DNA from 2 places in the Streptomyces sp. NBC_00576 genome. Region 2 is predicted to be linked to the other one. Evidence: riboswitches for the same ligand, from Rfam matches in the RefSeq annotation. Region 2 holds a riboswitch; the other holds the start of a gene.
What was found. A riboswitch is a leader RNA that binds a small molecule or an ion and turns the genes downstream of it on or off. The one in region 2 is predicted to bind cobalamin.

Region 1 (7,519 bases), 6.7 Mb from region 2:
GCTCTACGCCGACAAGGTCCCCGCCATGCCCGGTCACCCCGACTGGCGCTCCTGACCCGGCCTGCGACACTGAGAGCCGACGTACCTTCAACGCGGTGCGCCGGTCGGAACGGTGGAATCGCATGGCGAAGGCGACGGGAATGGTAGGTCGCCTGCCGGCCTCCTTCGCCAGCTTCGTGGGGCGGCGGCAGGAGACGGCCGAGCTGCGCCGCCTTCTGGGCGCGGCGAGGCTGGTGACGTTGACCGGTCCGGGCGGGGTGGGAAAAACGCGACTGGCGCTGGAGACGGCCGGTGCGTTGGGGAAGGCATTTCCGGGTGGGGTGTGACTCGTGGACTTGGCCCCGGTACAACAACAACTCAGCGCCGCACCCTAGGCATCCCCAGCCCGATCCACGAGATGATCTCCCGCTGGATCTCGTTGTTGCCGCCCCCGAAGGTGAAGATCACCGCTGAGCGGTAGCCGCGTTCCAGTTCGCCGTGGAGTATCTCGCCGGCCGAGCCCTCCTTCAGTGCGCCCGGGGCGGCGACGATCTCCAGGAGCCAGGCGTAGGCCTCGCGGCGGGCCTCGGAGCCGTACACCTTGACCGCGGAGGCGTCCTGGGGGGTGAGGGTGCCTTCCTGGACGGCGTTCACCATCTGCCAGTTGAGGAGTTTCATCGCGTCGAGCTTGGTGTGGATCTGGGCCAGGCGGCGGCGGACCCACGGCAGGTCGATGACGCGGCGGCCGTCGGCGAGTTTGGTCTCCATCGCCCAGCGCTGTACTTCGTGCAGGGAGCGGATGGCCATCGTGCCGTGTGCGGCGAGGGTGACGCGCTCGTGGTTGAGCTGGTTGGTGATCAGCCGCCAGCCCTGGTTCTCCTCGCCGACGCGGTGGGCGACGGGGACGCGGACGTTCTCGTAGTAGCTGGCGGTGGTGTCGTGCGAGGCGAGGGTGCGGATGAGGGTGCAGGAGTAGCCGGGGTCGGTGGTCGGCATGAGCAGCATGGTGATGCCCTTGTGCGGCGGGGCGTCCGGGTCCGTGCGCACGGCCAGCCACACCCAGTCCGCCGTGTCACCGTTCGTCGTCCAGATCTTCTGGCCGTTGACCACGTAGGAGTCGCCGTCGCGTACCGCCCGCGTCTTCAGGGCGGCCAGGTCGGTGCCCGCCTCCGGCTCGCTGTAGCCGATCGCGAAGTCGATCTCGCCGGCGAGGATCTTCGGCAGGAAGTACGCCTTCTGTTCCTCGCTGCCGTACCGCATGATCGTCGGGCCGACGGTGTTGAGCGCCATGAGCGGCAGCGGTACGCCCGCCTGGGCGGCCTCGTCGAAGAAGATGAACTGTTCCATCGGGGACAGCCCGCGCCCCCCGTACTCCTGCGGCCAGCCGACGCCGAGCCAGCCGTCGGCGCCGAGGCGGCGGATGGTCTCGCGGTAGAAGCGCTTCTGGGCGGCCGGGTCGCTGAACCGCGAGTAGACGCGGTCGGGCACCAACTCGGCGAAGTAGGCGCGCAGTTCGGTACGCAGTCGCTGCTGCTCGGGCGTGTATTCGAGATGCACGGCGCCTCCTGCTGGCTCCCCAAGGCCGGACCTGTCGGCGGACACGGTAGAACGTGTTCCAGAAATTGGGAATGGCGGTGCGCGAACGGGTGCGCACATGCCCGAGGGGGTCCCGGGCGTCCGGGACCCCCTCGGGTCAGTGCGGCGAACTGTTCAGTGCGCCACGGGAGTTGCCTGCGGCTCGGCACCGCTCGCGCCGACGGCCGCCGTCGCCCTAGGAGTGAGCAGCCGTTCCGCCATCAGCCCGAAGACCAGGCCGAACGCCGTCCACATCGTCGCCTGGATACCGAGCGTCGCCACCCGGTACCGCCACAGCAGGCTCGCGGAGAAGCCCTCCGGAACCTCGTTGGTGAACGACGGCAGGAACGCGTACGCGAGTCCGACGACCAGGACGAAGAAGGCGCTCGCGGCGAGGGTCGCGTTCCAGTTGCCCAGGCGCGGCGCAAGGCGCTTGCCGAGGATCATCGCACCGACGGCCAGCAGCACACTCAGCGCGACCATCAGGAAGAACAGCGCGGTGCGTTGGTTGAGAGTGCTGGGATCGCCGACGGCGGGCGGGTTGGCCGGGTACTTGAGGAACGGCACGACGTACACGGCGAGCAGTCCGGCACCCGCGAGGAGCAGCGCGGTAGCGCGCGGCCCGAAGCGGCCGATCCGGCCGAGCGCGAAGCAGTACGCGAGGGCGGCGATGCCGCCGAACGCGATCCCGTACACGAGGACACCGGTCCCCAGACCCACGGTGGACTGCAACGCGCGGGAGACGAGGGCCTGTTCGGCGTGCCCGTGGTGGGCCTCGTGCATCTCCTCGAAGGCGATCGCGTCGTCGACGAGCGGCTCGGCGAAGAGGTACGCGACGCCCCAGACGAGGACACCCGCGACCAGGCCCGCGAGCATGCCGCGGGCCAGGAGGTTTCTGACAGTTGTGGAGTTCATGACCTCGTACGTTTCCCTGTCGTCGTCAGTGGCAGGGGAAGCCGAGCAGGTGGCGGGCGTCGTGCACCCATTCGTGCACGCCCTCGCCGGAGACCAGGGAGGTGGCGCCCTGTTCGGCGCCGACGAAGTAGAGCAGCACCAGCATCAGCACGCCGAAGAAGACCGCCCAGGGGGCGATCGCGCCGATCGGCAGCTTTTCGGGTACGGCGGTGGGAGCAGTGGTCGGCTGAATCGCGGACTGTGCCATGACAGGACCTCCTGGGGGAACTCGCGTCCCGTATCGGTGGTGCAGAGGACGACAGCCACGGGTCTGACTTGCCCCCGGGCCGCACCAGGCGGGTGCGTACGGGGCTTACAGTGGCGCGACCGTGCCGGATTCCCACCGGCTTCCGTCGAACCGTCGTCAATATCGACGAGAACGTACCGCGAAGCGGGGGTTCGGCCAAGGGCGCATGGGACGGCGTACGGCGCGCCGGTGCGGCGTACGCTGCCTCAAGTTCCGTACATGACAACGACATTGGGGCAGAATGAGTGCGGGAGCGACCGGATGACGAGCCGAGTGATGTTGATCTCACCGGCGATCAGCGCGGCCCTTCGGGAGGCCCGTTTCGACGACGACTGCCCCCTGGACGAGTCGGGCCTGCGGCTCGCCCGGGCGGCGGCGGGGACGCTGCCGCCGGTGTCCATGGTCTGGGTCTCCCCCACCGCACGCTGCCGTGAGACGGCTCTGGCGCTGGGCCTCGACGCCGGCTCGGAGCCGGGCCCGGCCGGCCTGGACGTGGGCCGTTGGCGCGGCGCGACCCTGACCGAGGTGACGGAGAAGGAACCGGAGGCGCTGGCCCAGTGGCTGACGGACCCGCAATCGGCCCCGCACGACGGTGAGTCGGTCTACGCGGTGTGCGACCGCGTCTCCCGCTGGCTGGACGACACGGCGGCGCAGGTCACGGGCCGGTCGGTCGCGGTCGTCGAGCCGGAGGTCGTGCGAGCTGCGACGGTACGGGCGCTGGGGGCACCCGAGTCGGCGTTCTGGCGGATCGACGTTCCGCCACTGACGGCAACGGAGCTCAGCGGCCGGGCGGGGCGCTGGAACGTGCGGGTGGGGTGGCGGCTGGGAGCGCCGCACGAGGAGTAGGGACTCACGCTCACCCGCCGTCGCGCCCGGAGTCCGGCGTCTGAAGCGTCCATGCGAAGTCCGCGCACGCCTGTGCGCACTCCCGGCATGCCTTAGCCGTGTCCTCGGCACCGGGGTGGTCGTCGAAGACCTGCGCGGTTTCCAGGCAGACCGTGCCGCACCACTCCAGTTGGACGCGGAGCGCGGCCTCGTCCAGGTGCGCCTGTTCGGAGAGCAGCCGACAGGTCGCGTCGCACACCTCCGCGCAGAGGATGCCCTTGCGGCGTGCGAGGGCCTCGTCGGGGGGCCCGTCGGGGTGGGCGAGACTCGCGCGCATCGCACATGCCCGCGCGCACTCGGTGCACGCCTGGGCGCAGACGAATCGGTCCTCCAAGAACCGGAACAGTTCCTGTTGTGTCGTTGTATGCGTAGTTGTAGGAGTCACGTCGATCGAGTTGCCGGGGCGGAGCCCGCCAAACCCTTCGATATCCTTCGGTTCAGCTGTCGTAGTCGACCGTCAGTGTCTCCGAGACCGGGAACGACTGGCAGGTCAGGACGTAGCCTGCGGCGACCTCGTCGGGTTCGAGGGCATAGTTGCGGCGCATGTCCGCCTCTCCCGAGGTGACCAGCGCCCGGCAGGTGCCGCAGACGCCGCCCTTGCAGGCGAACGGCAGGTCCGGGCGGGTGCGCGCGGCCCCGTCCAGGACGGTCGTCTCCCGGGACAGCGCAGTCGTGGTGGAGCGGCCGTCGAGGGTGATCGTGACCCGGCTCACCGGGCCTTCCGCCACCGCGTCCGTGTGCTGGACCTGGCGGAGCGGCTGATCGTCGGCGTAGAAGAGTTCCTGGTGGACGCGGTCCGCGGGCACGCCCAGCTCCGCCAGCAGCTGCTGGGCGTCGCGGACCATGCCGTGCGGTCCGCACAGCCACCATTGGTCGGTGCCCGGGACGTCGACGAGGCCGGCGAGCAGCGCGGCGAGCCGTTCTGCGTCCAGGCGCCCCGAGAGCAGTTCGGCCTCGCGCGGCTCGCGCGACAGTACGTGCCCCAGCTGGAAGCGCGTACGGTACAGGTCCTTCAGGTCCGCCAGTTCGTCGGCGAACATCACGGTGTCCGTACGCCGGTTGCCGTACAGGAGGGTGACCTGTGAGTGGTCGTCGGCGGCCAGGACCGACTCGGCGATCGACATCATCGGGGTGATGCCGGAGCCCGCGGCGATCAGGACGTGACTGCCGGGCGCCGCCAGGTCGGGGGTGAAGGCGCCGGTCGGAGTCATCACATCGAGCACGTCACCCGGGCGCACCCCGTCGACCAGCCAGGACGAGAACAGGCCCCCGGGCACCACGCGTACGCCGATGCGGGGCTGTTCGCCGGCCGGGGCACAGATCGAGTACGACCGCCGTTCCTCGCGCCCCTCGAACTCCCGGCGCAGGGTGAGCGACTGCCCCGGCCTGAAGGCGTACTCGACTGCCAGGTCCGCCGGCACCTCGAAGGCGACGGCGACGGCGTCCGAGCACAGCCGTCGTACGTCGGCGACCTTCAGGGCGTGGAAGACCGGGCGGCGACGCACAGGGGTCGGCGTGGCTGCCGGGGCGGTGGTCGGGGAGATGGGCGCGGCCATCAGATCTCCTTGACGTATTCGAACGGCTCGCGGCAGGCGCGGCAGCGCCACAGGGCCTTGCAGGACGTGGCGGCGAAGCGGGAGGTCTCCTCGGTGTCCGCCGAGCCGCAGCGCGGGCAGGGCACTGTGCGCCGGGTGGGCAGGAGGGAGAGGGCGACCGGGCCGTGCGGTGCGGCGGCGGGTGGGGCGATGCCGTGCTCGGTGAGCTTGCGGCGGCCTGATTCGGTGATCCAGTCGCTGGTCCAGGGCGGGTCGAGGACCGTACGGATGCGCACGCGCGCGTACCCCGCCACCCGCAGCCGGGCGGCGACGGCGGCGCGCATCTCGGCCATCGCCGGGCAGCCCGAGTAGGTCGGCGTCAGGCTCGCCACCACCGTCCCGTCCCCGGTCACCTCCACGCCTCGCAGGACGCCGAGGTCGGCCAGGGTCAGCATGGGCAGCTCAGGGTCGGGCACCCGCTCGGCGATGCTCCGGGCGCGCCGGACGTCCTCGATCCCGGTCACGGTCACCATGTCGCCTCCGGGTGGGCGCGGGCCACGCTCTGCAACTCGGCGAGCAGCGGCGCGAGATGCTCGGTGTGCTGCCCGTCGCGTCCGGCGCCGGACGCCGGGCGAACCTGCGGCATGGGCAGCCCGGCGACTGCGGTCACCTGCCGCAACACCTCGACGACTTCGCCCTGGACGTCGCATGCGGCGAACAACTCGCCGAGATACGGAGCGACTTGGTCCAGAGCTGTGCGCATCCGCCGGCGTGACTCATCGGTACCGTCGCCGAGCCGGACGGCCCACTCGGCAGCGTACTGACGGTGGTACGTCAGTTCCTTGGCGCCCTTCGCGGCGATCGCGGCGAGCACCGGATCGCGGTGGTTGGCGAGCCGTTCGAAGTGCGCGAGCCGCCAGCTGGACAGCATCAGCAGCCGCACGACCGAGAACGCGAAGTCCCCGATGGGCAGTTCGGCCAGGCGTACGTTGCGGAAGTCGCCGGCGTCCCTGAAGTAGGCGTACGCGTCCTCGTCGCGCCCGGTGCCGTCGACCTGGCCAGCGCGCGCGTACAGCAGCCGGGCCTGGCCGAGCAGGTCGAGGCCGATGTTGGCGAGGGCGACCTCCTCCTCCAGCTCGGGGGCGCGGGTGCACCACTCGGCCAGCCGCTGGGCCGACACCAGTGCGTCGTCGGCGAGTTCGACGCAGGTCGTGGCCAGCTCACCGGCGTCGACGCCCTCGGGCACGATGGTGTCGACGCCGTACAGGGGGTCCTCGAACCCGGTGCCGAAGGCCCAGCGGGCGTCGCTGCCGTCGTCGTGGCCCTCGGCGAGGGTGAGATAGACGTGGTCGTCGTCGTGGTGGTCGCTGTCGCTGTCGCTCATGTCCGCTGCTCCTCTCCTCGGGCTAGATGTGGGGGACGTCGTCGGGGATGTCGTAGAAGGTCGGGTGGCGGTAGACCTTGTCGGCGCTGGGGGCGAAGAACGGGTCCTTCTCGTCGCGCGAGGAGGCGGCGATGTGTTCGGAGCGCACCACCCAGATGCTCACTCCTTCGTTGCGCCGTGTGTACAGGTCGCGTGCGTGGGTGAGCGCCATCCGGTCGTCGGCCGCGTGCAGTGAGCCCACGTGGACGTGGTTCAGACCGCGCTTGCCGCGCACGAACACCTCGTACAGCGGCCACTCGTTGGACAGGTCGTCGCTCATGCCACTGCCTCCTTCGCGGCCCGCGCGCGCTGCTTGGCGGCGTGCGCGGTGGCCGCCTCGCGCACCCAGGCGCCGTCCTCGTGTGCGGTCCGACGCCGTGCGATCCGTTCGGTGTTGCAGGGGCCACCGCCCTTGATGACGCGCATCAGTTCGTCCCAGTCGGGGGTGCCGAAGTCGTGGTGTCCGCGCGCCTCGTTCCAGCGCAGTTCCGGGTCGGGCAGGGTCACGCCCAGCTTGTCGGCCTGCGGGACGGTCATGTCGACGAAGCGTTGGCGCAGTTCGTCGTTGGTGTGCCGCTTGATCTTCCAGGCCATGGACTGCGCGGAGTTGGGCGAGGCGTCGTCGGGCGGGCCGAACATCATCAGGGAGGGCCACCACCAGCGGTCGACGGCGTCCTGGACCATGGCGCGCTGTTCCTCCGTACCGCGCATCATCGTCATCAGCAGCTCGTACCCCTGCCGCTGGTGGAAGGACTCCTCCTTGCAGATGCGCACCATCGCGCGCGCGTACGGCCCGTACGAACTCCGGCACAGGGGCACCTGGTTGCAGATCGCCGCGCCGTCCACGAACCAGCCGATCACGCCGACGTCGGCGAAGCTCGGCGTCGGGTAGTTGAAGATCGACGAGTACTTCTGGCGGCC
Region 2 (7,519 bases):
GGGCGCGTCCTGCGCATCGAACGGCTGCGGATGGCGAACGGCGAGCCGATGGCCATAGAGACCACCCACCTCTCCGCGAAGCGCTTCCCGGCCCTGCGCAGGTCACTTGTGAAGTACACGTCCCTCTACACGGCCCTCGCCGAGGTGTACGACGTCCACCTCGCGGAGGCCGAGGAGACCATCGAGACCTCCCTGGCCACCCCGCGCGAGGCCGGCCTGCTCGGCACGGACGTGGGCCTGCCGATGCTGATGCTGTCCCGGCACTCGCTGGACAAGGACGGGCAGCCGGTGGAGTGGGTGCGGTCCGTCTATCGGGGGGACCGGTACAAGTTCGTGGCACGGCTCAAGCGGCCCACCGAGTAGGGCCACTCGGCCACACAGGATCCACCCCCGATCAGCCCCTGGGGACGGTTCCCTAAAGCGATGCCGTCCCGTAGATTTCCTGCGCGTTGCACACGCGATCACAGATAAACAGGTAATCGGTGAGGGGACGGAGCCTTGACATGCCAGAAGCGCCTGAAGTGAGACAACCGGTGGCAGAACAACCGGTGGTGACTCCGATGCGCATAGTCATCGGGCTCTGCCTCTTCGCACCCTTCGTCGCGATGCTGTGGGTGGGTTCGTACGCGAAGGCCGATCCGGCCTTCATAGGCATCCCGTTCTTCTACTGGTACCAGATGCTGTGGGTGGTCGTCTCCACCGCGCTGACGATGACCGCGTACCAGCTCTGGCAGCGTGACCAGCGCGCCCGCAAGGCCGCTCCCAAGGACGGGGGTGCGTCCGCGTGAACGACGGCGTGAACGGCGTGGCACTCGCCGTCTTCATCATCTTCTTCCTGGCCGTCACGGTCATCGGCTTCATGGCCACGCGCTGGCGCAAGGCCGAGAACGAGCACAGCCTCGACGAATGGGGCCTGGGCGGCCGGTCGTTCGGCACCTGGGTCACCTGGTTCCTGCTCGGCGGCGACCTCTACACGGCGTACACCTTCGTGGCCGTACCGGCGGCGATCTACGCGGCGGGCGCGGCGGGCTTCTTCGCGGTGCCGTACACGATCCTGGTGTACCCCCTGATCTTCACGTTCCTGCCCCGCCTGTGGTCGGTCTCCCACAAGCACGGATACGTCACGACCTCGGACTTCGTACGCGGCCGCTTCGGCTCCAAGGGCCTGTCTCTGGCGGTGGCGGTCACCGGCATCCTCGCGACCATGCCGTACATCGCGCTCCAACTGGTCGGTATCCAGGCGGTTCTCGACGTGATGGGCGTCGGCGGCGGTGAGAACACGAACTGGTTCGTGAAGGACCTCCCCCTGCTGATCGCGTTCGGCGTGCTGGCGGCCTACACGTACTCCTCCGGCCTGCGGGCCCCCGCCCTGATCGCGTTCGTGAAGGACACGCTGATCTACATCGTCATCGCGGTGGCGATCATCTACATCCCGATCAAACTGGGCGGGTTCGACGAGGTCTTCGGCGCGGCGAGCGAGAAGTACACCGCCGCCAAGGCGGGCGCGCTGGTCCCGGCCGAGGCCGGCCAGTGGACCTACGCCACGCTGGCGCTGGGTTCCGCGCTCGCGCTGTTCATGTACCCGCACTCGATCACGGCGACGCTGTCCTCCAGAAGCCGTGAGGTGATCCGCCGCAACACCACGATCCTGCCGCTGTACTCCCTGATGCTCGGGCTGCTCGCCCTGCTGGGCTTCATGGCGATCGCGGCCGGAGTCAAGGTCACCAACCCCCAGTTGGCGATCCCGCAGCTCTTCGAGGACATGTTCCCGTCCTGGTTCGCGGGCGTGGCCTTCGCGGCGATCGGCATCGGAGCCCTCGTCCCGGCGGCCATAATGTCCATCGCGGCGGCGAACCTCTTCACCCGCAACATCTACAAGGACTTCCTCAAGCCCGACGCGACACCGGCGCAGGAGACCAAGGTCTCCAAGCTGGTCTCGCTCCTGGTGAAGGTGGGCGCGCTGGTCTTCGTCCTGACCATGGACAAGACGGTCGCGATCAACTTCCAGCTGCTGGGCGGCATCTGGATCCTGCAGACCTTCCCGTCGCTCGTCGGCGGCCTGTTCACCCGCTGGTTCCATCGCTGGGCCCTGTTGGCCGGCTGGGCGGTCGGCATGCTGTACGGCACGCTGGCGGCGTACGGGGTCGCGTCTCCGACGCAGAAGCACTTCGGTGGCAGCGCGAAGGAGATCCCGGGGATCGGCGAGATCGGCTACATCGGCCTGACGGCGTTCGTGCTGAACCTCGTCGTCACGGTGGTCCTCACCTTCGCACTGAAGGCGCTGAAGGCCCCGGACGGCGTGGACGAGACGAAGCCGTCGGACTACACGGCGGACGCGGGCGAGCCGGGCGTGGCAGTGGAGCTGCCGCCGGCCACAGCGGGCTCCGCACACTGAGGGCTCCGCCGGATACGCGGTTCGTTCGCCGCGGGCCGGTGGGGACCTGTCGCGCCCGCGCGGCGGAGCCGCATATCGATACAGCCCCGCGCCGCTCAAGGGGCGCCACTACGGGCCGCCGGATTTCTCCGGCGGCCCGTAGTCGTACCCCTCCAATCCACTCAACTCACCGATACGACACAACATGTGGGGGTGCTTCCAGGGCCCAGCACAAGATGTATGCTCATGCTCGCTGTCGCCGCAGGGGAATCCGGTGCGAATCCGGAACTGTCCCGCAACGGTGTACACATGCCCATTCGTGCCTCCGCACGACTGTGCGCGTGTCCAGTCCGAGGACCTGTCGACAGTGCGCCCGGCCGACCGGTCCGGGTGCCTGACGTCCGGGCCTCGCGGAGTGGGCCGGTGGACGCGCGCGTACCCGTAAGGCGTCCGTGTGCCCCGCTGCCCTCCGCAAGGCCCCGTGCCGAGCGAGGGAGAGCCCCCACGTGACCATCGCGCCAGCCGAACCGGCTTCAGCGACCCCAGTGGCCAGAGGCGAGACGGACGGTCCCGGTACCGCGCTGCTTCGGACCCTGACCGAGCTGACCGCCGACCTCCCCGACACCGACCCCGGCCGGGTCGCCGCAGCCGCGTTGCGCGGCCGGTCCGCGCGGGCCGACATGTCGGAGCTGCGCGAGCTGGCCACCGAGGCGTCGGCAGGCCTCATCTCCGAGGACCCCGCCTACTCCCGGCTGGCCGCCCGGCTGCTGACCGTCACCATCGCCGCGGAGGCCGCCTCACAGGGCGTCACATCCTTCTCCGAGTCGGTCGCGGTCGGGCATCGGGAGGGCCTGATCGCCGACCGCACCGCCGAGTTCGTACGGCTGCACACGGACCGCCTGAACGCCCTGATCGACCTCGAGGGCGACGACCGCTTCGGGTACTTCGGGCTGCGCACCCTCCACAGCCGGTACCTCCTGCGTCACCCGATCACGCGCCGGGTCATCGAGACGCCCCAGCACTTCATGCTGCGCGTCGCGAGCGGTCTCGCCGACGACACTGTGCTTGATTCAAAGACGGGTGTCCACGCACTCGACGAAGTCGCCGCGCTCTACCGGCTGATGAGCCGCCTCGACTACCTCCCCTCCTCCCCCACCCTCTTCAACTCCGGTACCCGGCACCCCCAGATGTCGTCCTGCTACCTCCTCGACTCGCCCGTCGACGAGCTGGACTCCATCTACGACCGCTACCACCAGGTCGCCCGCCTCTCCAAGCACGCCGGCGGCATCGGGCTGTCGTACTCCCGGATCCGCAGCCGCGGTTCGCTGATCCGCGGCACCAACGGGCACTCCAACGGCATCGTGCCGTTCCTGAAGACGCTGGACGCCTCCGTCGCCGCCGTGAACCAGGGCGGCCGGCGCAAGGGCGCGGCCGCGGTGTACCTGGAGACCTGGCACTCCGACATCGAGGAGTTCCTGGAGCTGCGCGACAACACGGGTGAGGACGCCCGCCGTACGCACAATCTGAACCTCGCGCACTGGATCCCGGACGAGTTCATGCGCCGGGTGAACACGGACGCGCTCTGGTCGCTCTTCTCCCCCTCCGACGTGCCCGAACTGGTCGATCTGTGGGGCGCCGAGTTCGACGCCGCCTACCGCAAGGCGGAGGAGGCCGGGCTCGCCCGCAAGACCATCCCGGCCCGTGATCTGTACGGCCGCATGATGCGTACGCTCGCGCAGACCGGCCAAGGCTGGATGACCTTCAAGGACGCCGCCAACCGCACCGCCAACCAGACGGCCGAGCCGGGCAGTGTCGTCCACTCCTCGAACCTGTGCACCGAGATCCTGGAGGTCACGGACGACGGGGAGACCGCGGTCTGCAACCTGGGTTCGGTGAACCTCGGCGCGTTCGTGGTCGACGGGGACATCGACTGGGAGCGGCTGGACGAGACGGTCCGCACCGCCGTCACCTTCCTCGACCGGGTCGTCGACATCAACTTCTACCCGACCGAGCAGGCGGGCCGCTCCAACTCCCGCTGGCGCCCGGTCGGTCTGGGCGCGATGGGCCTCCAGGACGTCTTCTTCAAACTGCGCGTCCCCTTCGACTCGCCCGAGGCCAAGGCCCTCTCCACGCGCATCGCCGAGCGCGTCATGCTGGCCGCGTACGAGGCCTCCGCCGACCTCGCCGAGCGCAACGGCCCGCTGCCGGCCTGGGAGAAGACCCGTACGGCCCGCGGCGTGCTCCACCCCGACCACTACGACGTCGAGCTGAACTGGCCCGAGCGCTGGTCGGCGCTGCGGGAACGTATCGCCACGACCGGGATGCGCAACTCCCTGCTCCTGGCGATCGCGCCCACCGCCACCATCGCCTCCATCGCCGGCGTGTACGAGTGCATCGAGCCGCAGGTCTCCAACCTGTTCAAGCGCGAGACGCTGTCCGGCGAGTTCCTCCAGGTCAACTCGTATCTGGTGCGGGAGCTCAAGGACCTCGGCGTGTGGGACGCCCGCACCCGTGAGGCGCTGCGCGAGTCGAACGGCTCGGTGCAGGACTTCGCCTGGATCCCCGCCGACGTACGCGCCCTGTACCGCACGGCGTGGGAGATCCCGCAGCGCGGGCTCATCGACATGGCCGCCGCCCGGACCCCGTTCCTGGACCAGGCGCAGTCCCTGAACCTGTTCCTGGAGACGCCGACCATCGGCAAGCTCTCCTCGATGTACGCGTACGCCTGGAAGTCGGGCCTGAAGACGACGTACTACCTGCGCTCACGCCCGGCGACCCGTATCGCCCGCGCCGCACAGGCGCAGGCTCAGCCCGAGAAGACCATCCCCGTCCAGCAGGCCGCCGACCCCGACGCCGTCGCCTGCTCCCTGGAAAACCCCGAGTCCTGCGAGGCCTGCCAGTGATGACCACCGCCGCTGAGAAGAACCTGCTCGACCCGGGTTTCGAACTGACTCTCCGCCCCATGCGCTACCCGGACTTCTACGAGCGCTACCGGGACGCCATCAAGAACACCTGGACCGTCGAGGAGGTCGACCTCCACTCGGACGTCGCCGACCTGGCGAAGCTGTCCGAGGGTGAGCAGCACATGATCGGCCGGCTGGTCGCGTTCTTCGCGACGGGCGACTCGATCGTCTCGAACAACCTGGTGCTCACGCTCTACAAGCACATCAATTCCCCGGAGGCGCGGCTGTACTTGAGCCGACAGCTGTTCGAGGAGGCCGTGCACGTCCAGTTCTACCTGACTCTGCTGGACACCTACCTCCCGGACCCGGCGGACAGGGCCGCGGCGTTCGACGCGGTGGAGAACATCCCGTCGATCCGCGAGAAGGCCGAGTTCTGCTTCCGGTGGATCAACGAGGTCGAGAAGCTCGACCGGCTGGAGACCCAGGCCGACCGCCGCCGTTTCCTCCTCAATCTCATCTGCTTCGCCGCGTGCATCGAGGGACTGTTCTTCTACGGTGCTTTCGCCTACGTCTACTGGTTCCGCAGCCGGGGTCTCCTGCACGGCCTGGCCACCGGCACGAACTGGGTCTTCCGGGACGAGACCATGCACATGAGCTTCGCGTTCGAGGTGGTCGACACCGTCCGCAAGGAGGAGCCGGAGCTTTTCGACGAGCAGCTTCAGCAGCAGGTGACCGACATGATGCGGGAGGCGGTCGAGGCGGAACTCCAGTTCGGCCGGGACCTGTGCGGTGAGGGCCTGCCGGGCATGAACACCGAGTCGATGCGGCAGTACCTGGAGTGCGTCGCCGACCAGCGCCTGGCCCGCCTGGGCTTCGCCCCGGTGTACGGCTCCGAGAACCCCTTCTCCTTCATGGAGCTGCAAGGGGTCCAGGAGCTGACCAACTTCTTCGAGCGCCGCCCTTCGGCGTACCAGGTGGCTGTGGAGGGCACGGTCGACCTCGACGAGGATTTCTGACGCCACGTCACTGATGGGATCGGGCTTACCGAAGGGTAAGCCCGGCCCCATGAAGCGCGAGGCCTCGTCCATGGACCGTCCATCGGCCGTCCATGGACCTCCTATGGAGCGGCAAAGTTCTTCCGACGCATCTGTTCCGGCCTTGTCGACCCCGGCTACTTTCTGGCCATCCTGTCATGCGCACAACGGCATCACGGAACATCCAAGTGTCATGCCCCTGACGATAACGCGCTCTGCCGCCGCTACGCGCGTCACAGGCCTGCCACCAGCGTCGAGAACCCCACTCCCACGACGGAGGCAGTACCCCCATGCGTAAGACACCCACCGGTAAGCCCAGACGGAGCCTGCGAAGACTCCTGGTCGCGGCCACACCCGCCCTCGCCCTCAGCCTCACCGGACTCGTCGCGGCGCCGGCGCACGCGGCACCCGCAGCGCACGCAGCCGCGAGCACCTCCCGTGTCACTCAGAACTCCAAGGCCCTCACCTCCCCGGACCGGCAGACGTTCCACTCGACCGGCAAGGCCGGCCAGAAGGTGCCGACCACGCACCTTTGCGCCACCGCAGAGCCCGGTCACGTGTCCTGTTTCGCCCAGCGCCGGACCGACATCAAGCAGCGGCTGGCCGCAGCAGCCGCTGCCGCCGCGCCGTCCGGGCTCAGCCCGGCCAATCTGCACAGCGCCTACAACCTCCCGTCAACGGGCGGATCCGGCCTGACAGTCGCCGTGGTCGACGCGTACAACGACCCCAACGCCGAGTCGGACCTGGCCACTTACCGTTCGCAGTACGGCCTGTCCGCCTGCACCAAGGCCAGCGGCTGCTTCAAGCAGGTCAGCCAGACCGGTTCGACGACCTCGCTGCCGACCAACGACACCGGCTGGGCCGGTGAAGAGGCACTCGACCTCGACATGGTCAGCGCCGTCTGCCCCAACTGCAGCATCATCCTCGTCGAGGCCAGCTCCGCCACCGACTCCGACCTCGGCACCGCCGAGAACGAGGCCGTTGCGCTCGGCGCGAAGTTCGTGTCCAACAGCTGGGGCGGCGACGAGGCGTCCTCCCAGACGACCGAGGACACCTCGTACTTCAAGCACCCCGGTGTCGCGATCACGGTCAGCGCGGGTGACAGCGCGTACGGCGCCGAGTACCCGGCAACCTCCCAGTACGTGACCGCCGTTGGCGGCACCGCCCTCTCCACGTCCTCCAACTCCCGCGGCTGGACCGAGTCCGTG

Region 1: it holds a riboswitch for cobalamin, as region 2 does, so the genes downstream of both, OG734_RS44240 (CbtB domain-containing protein) here and OG734_RS14315 (ribonucleoside-diphosphate reductase subunit alpha) in region 2, are expected to answer to the same signal.

Annotation. Positions count from the first base shown of each region.
Region 1 covers NZ_CP107780.1:10,170,300-10,177,818, reverse strand. The annotation lists gene OG734_RS44260 (M1 family metallopeptidase) at 1-55, shown strand, start outside; gene OG734_RS44255 (AAA family ATPase) at 141-326, shown strand; gene OG734_RS44250 (acyl-CoA dehydrogenase family protein) at 358-1,536, opposite strand; gene OG734_RS44245 (CbtA family protein) at 1,690-2,469, opposite strand; gene OG734_RS44240 (CbtB domain-containing protein) at 2,495-2,716, opposite strand; cobalamin riboswitch at 2,754-2,885, opposite strand; gene OG734_RS44235 (histidine phosphatase family protein) at 3,017-3,601, shown strand; gene OG734_RS44230 (ferredoxin) at 3,612-3,974, opposite strand; gene paaE (1,2-phenylacetyl-CoA epoxidase subunit PaaE) at 4,078-5,196, opposite strand; gene paaD (1,2-phenylacetyl-CoA epoxidase subunit PaaD) at 5,196-5,708, opposite strand; gene paaC (1,2-phenylacetyl-CoA epoxidase subunit PaaC) at 5,702-6,559, opposite strand; gene paaB (1,2-phenylacetyl-CoA epoxidase subunit PaaB) at 6,582-6,878, opposite strand; gene paaA (1,2-phenylacetyl-CoA epoxidase subunit PaaA) at 6,875-7,519, opposite strand, start outside.
Region 2 covers NZ_CP107780.1:3,438,477-3,445,995, forward strand. The annotation lists gene OG734_RS14300 (GntR family transcriptional regulator) at 1-363, shown strand, start outside; gene OG734_RS14305 (DUF3311 domain-containing protein) at 504-788, shown strand; gene mctP (monocarboxylate uptake permease MctP) at 785-2,395, shown strand; cobalamin riboswitch at 2,615-2,754, shown strand; gene OG734_RS14315 (ribonucleoside-diphosphate reductase subunit alpha) at 2,881-5,277, shown strand; gene OG734_RS14320 (ribonucleotide-diphosphate reductase subunit beta) at 5,277-6,293, shown strand; gene OG734_RS14325 (putative Ig domain-containing protein) at 6,602-7,519, shown strand, end outside.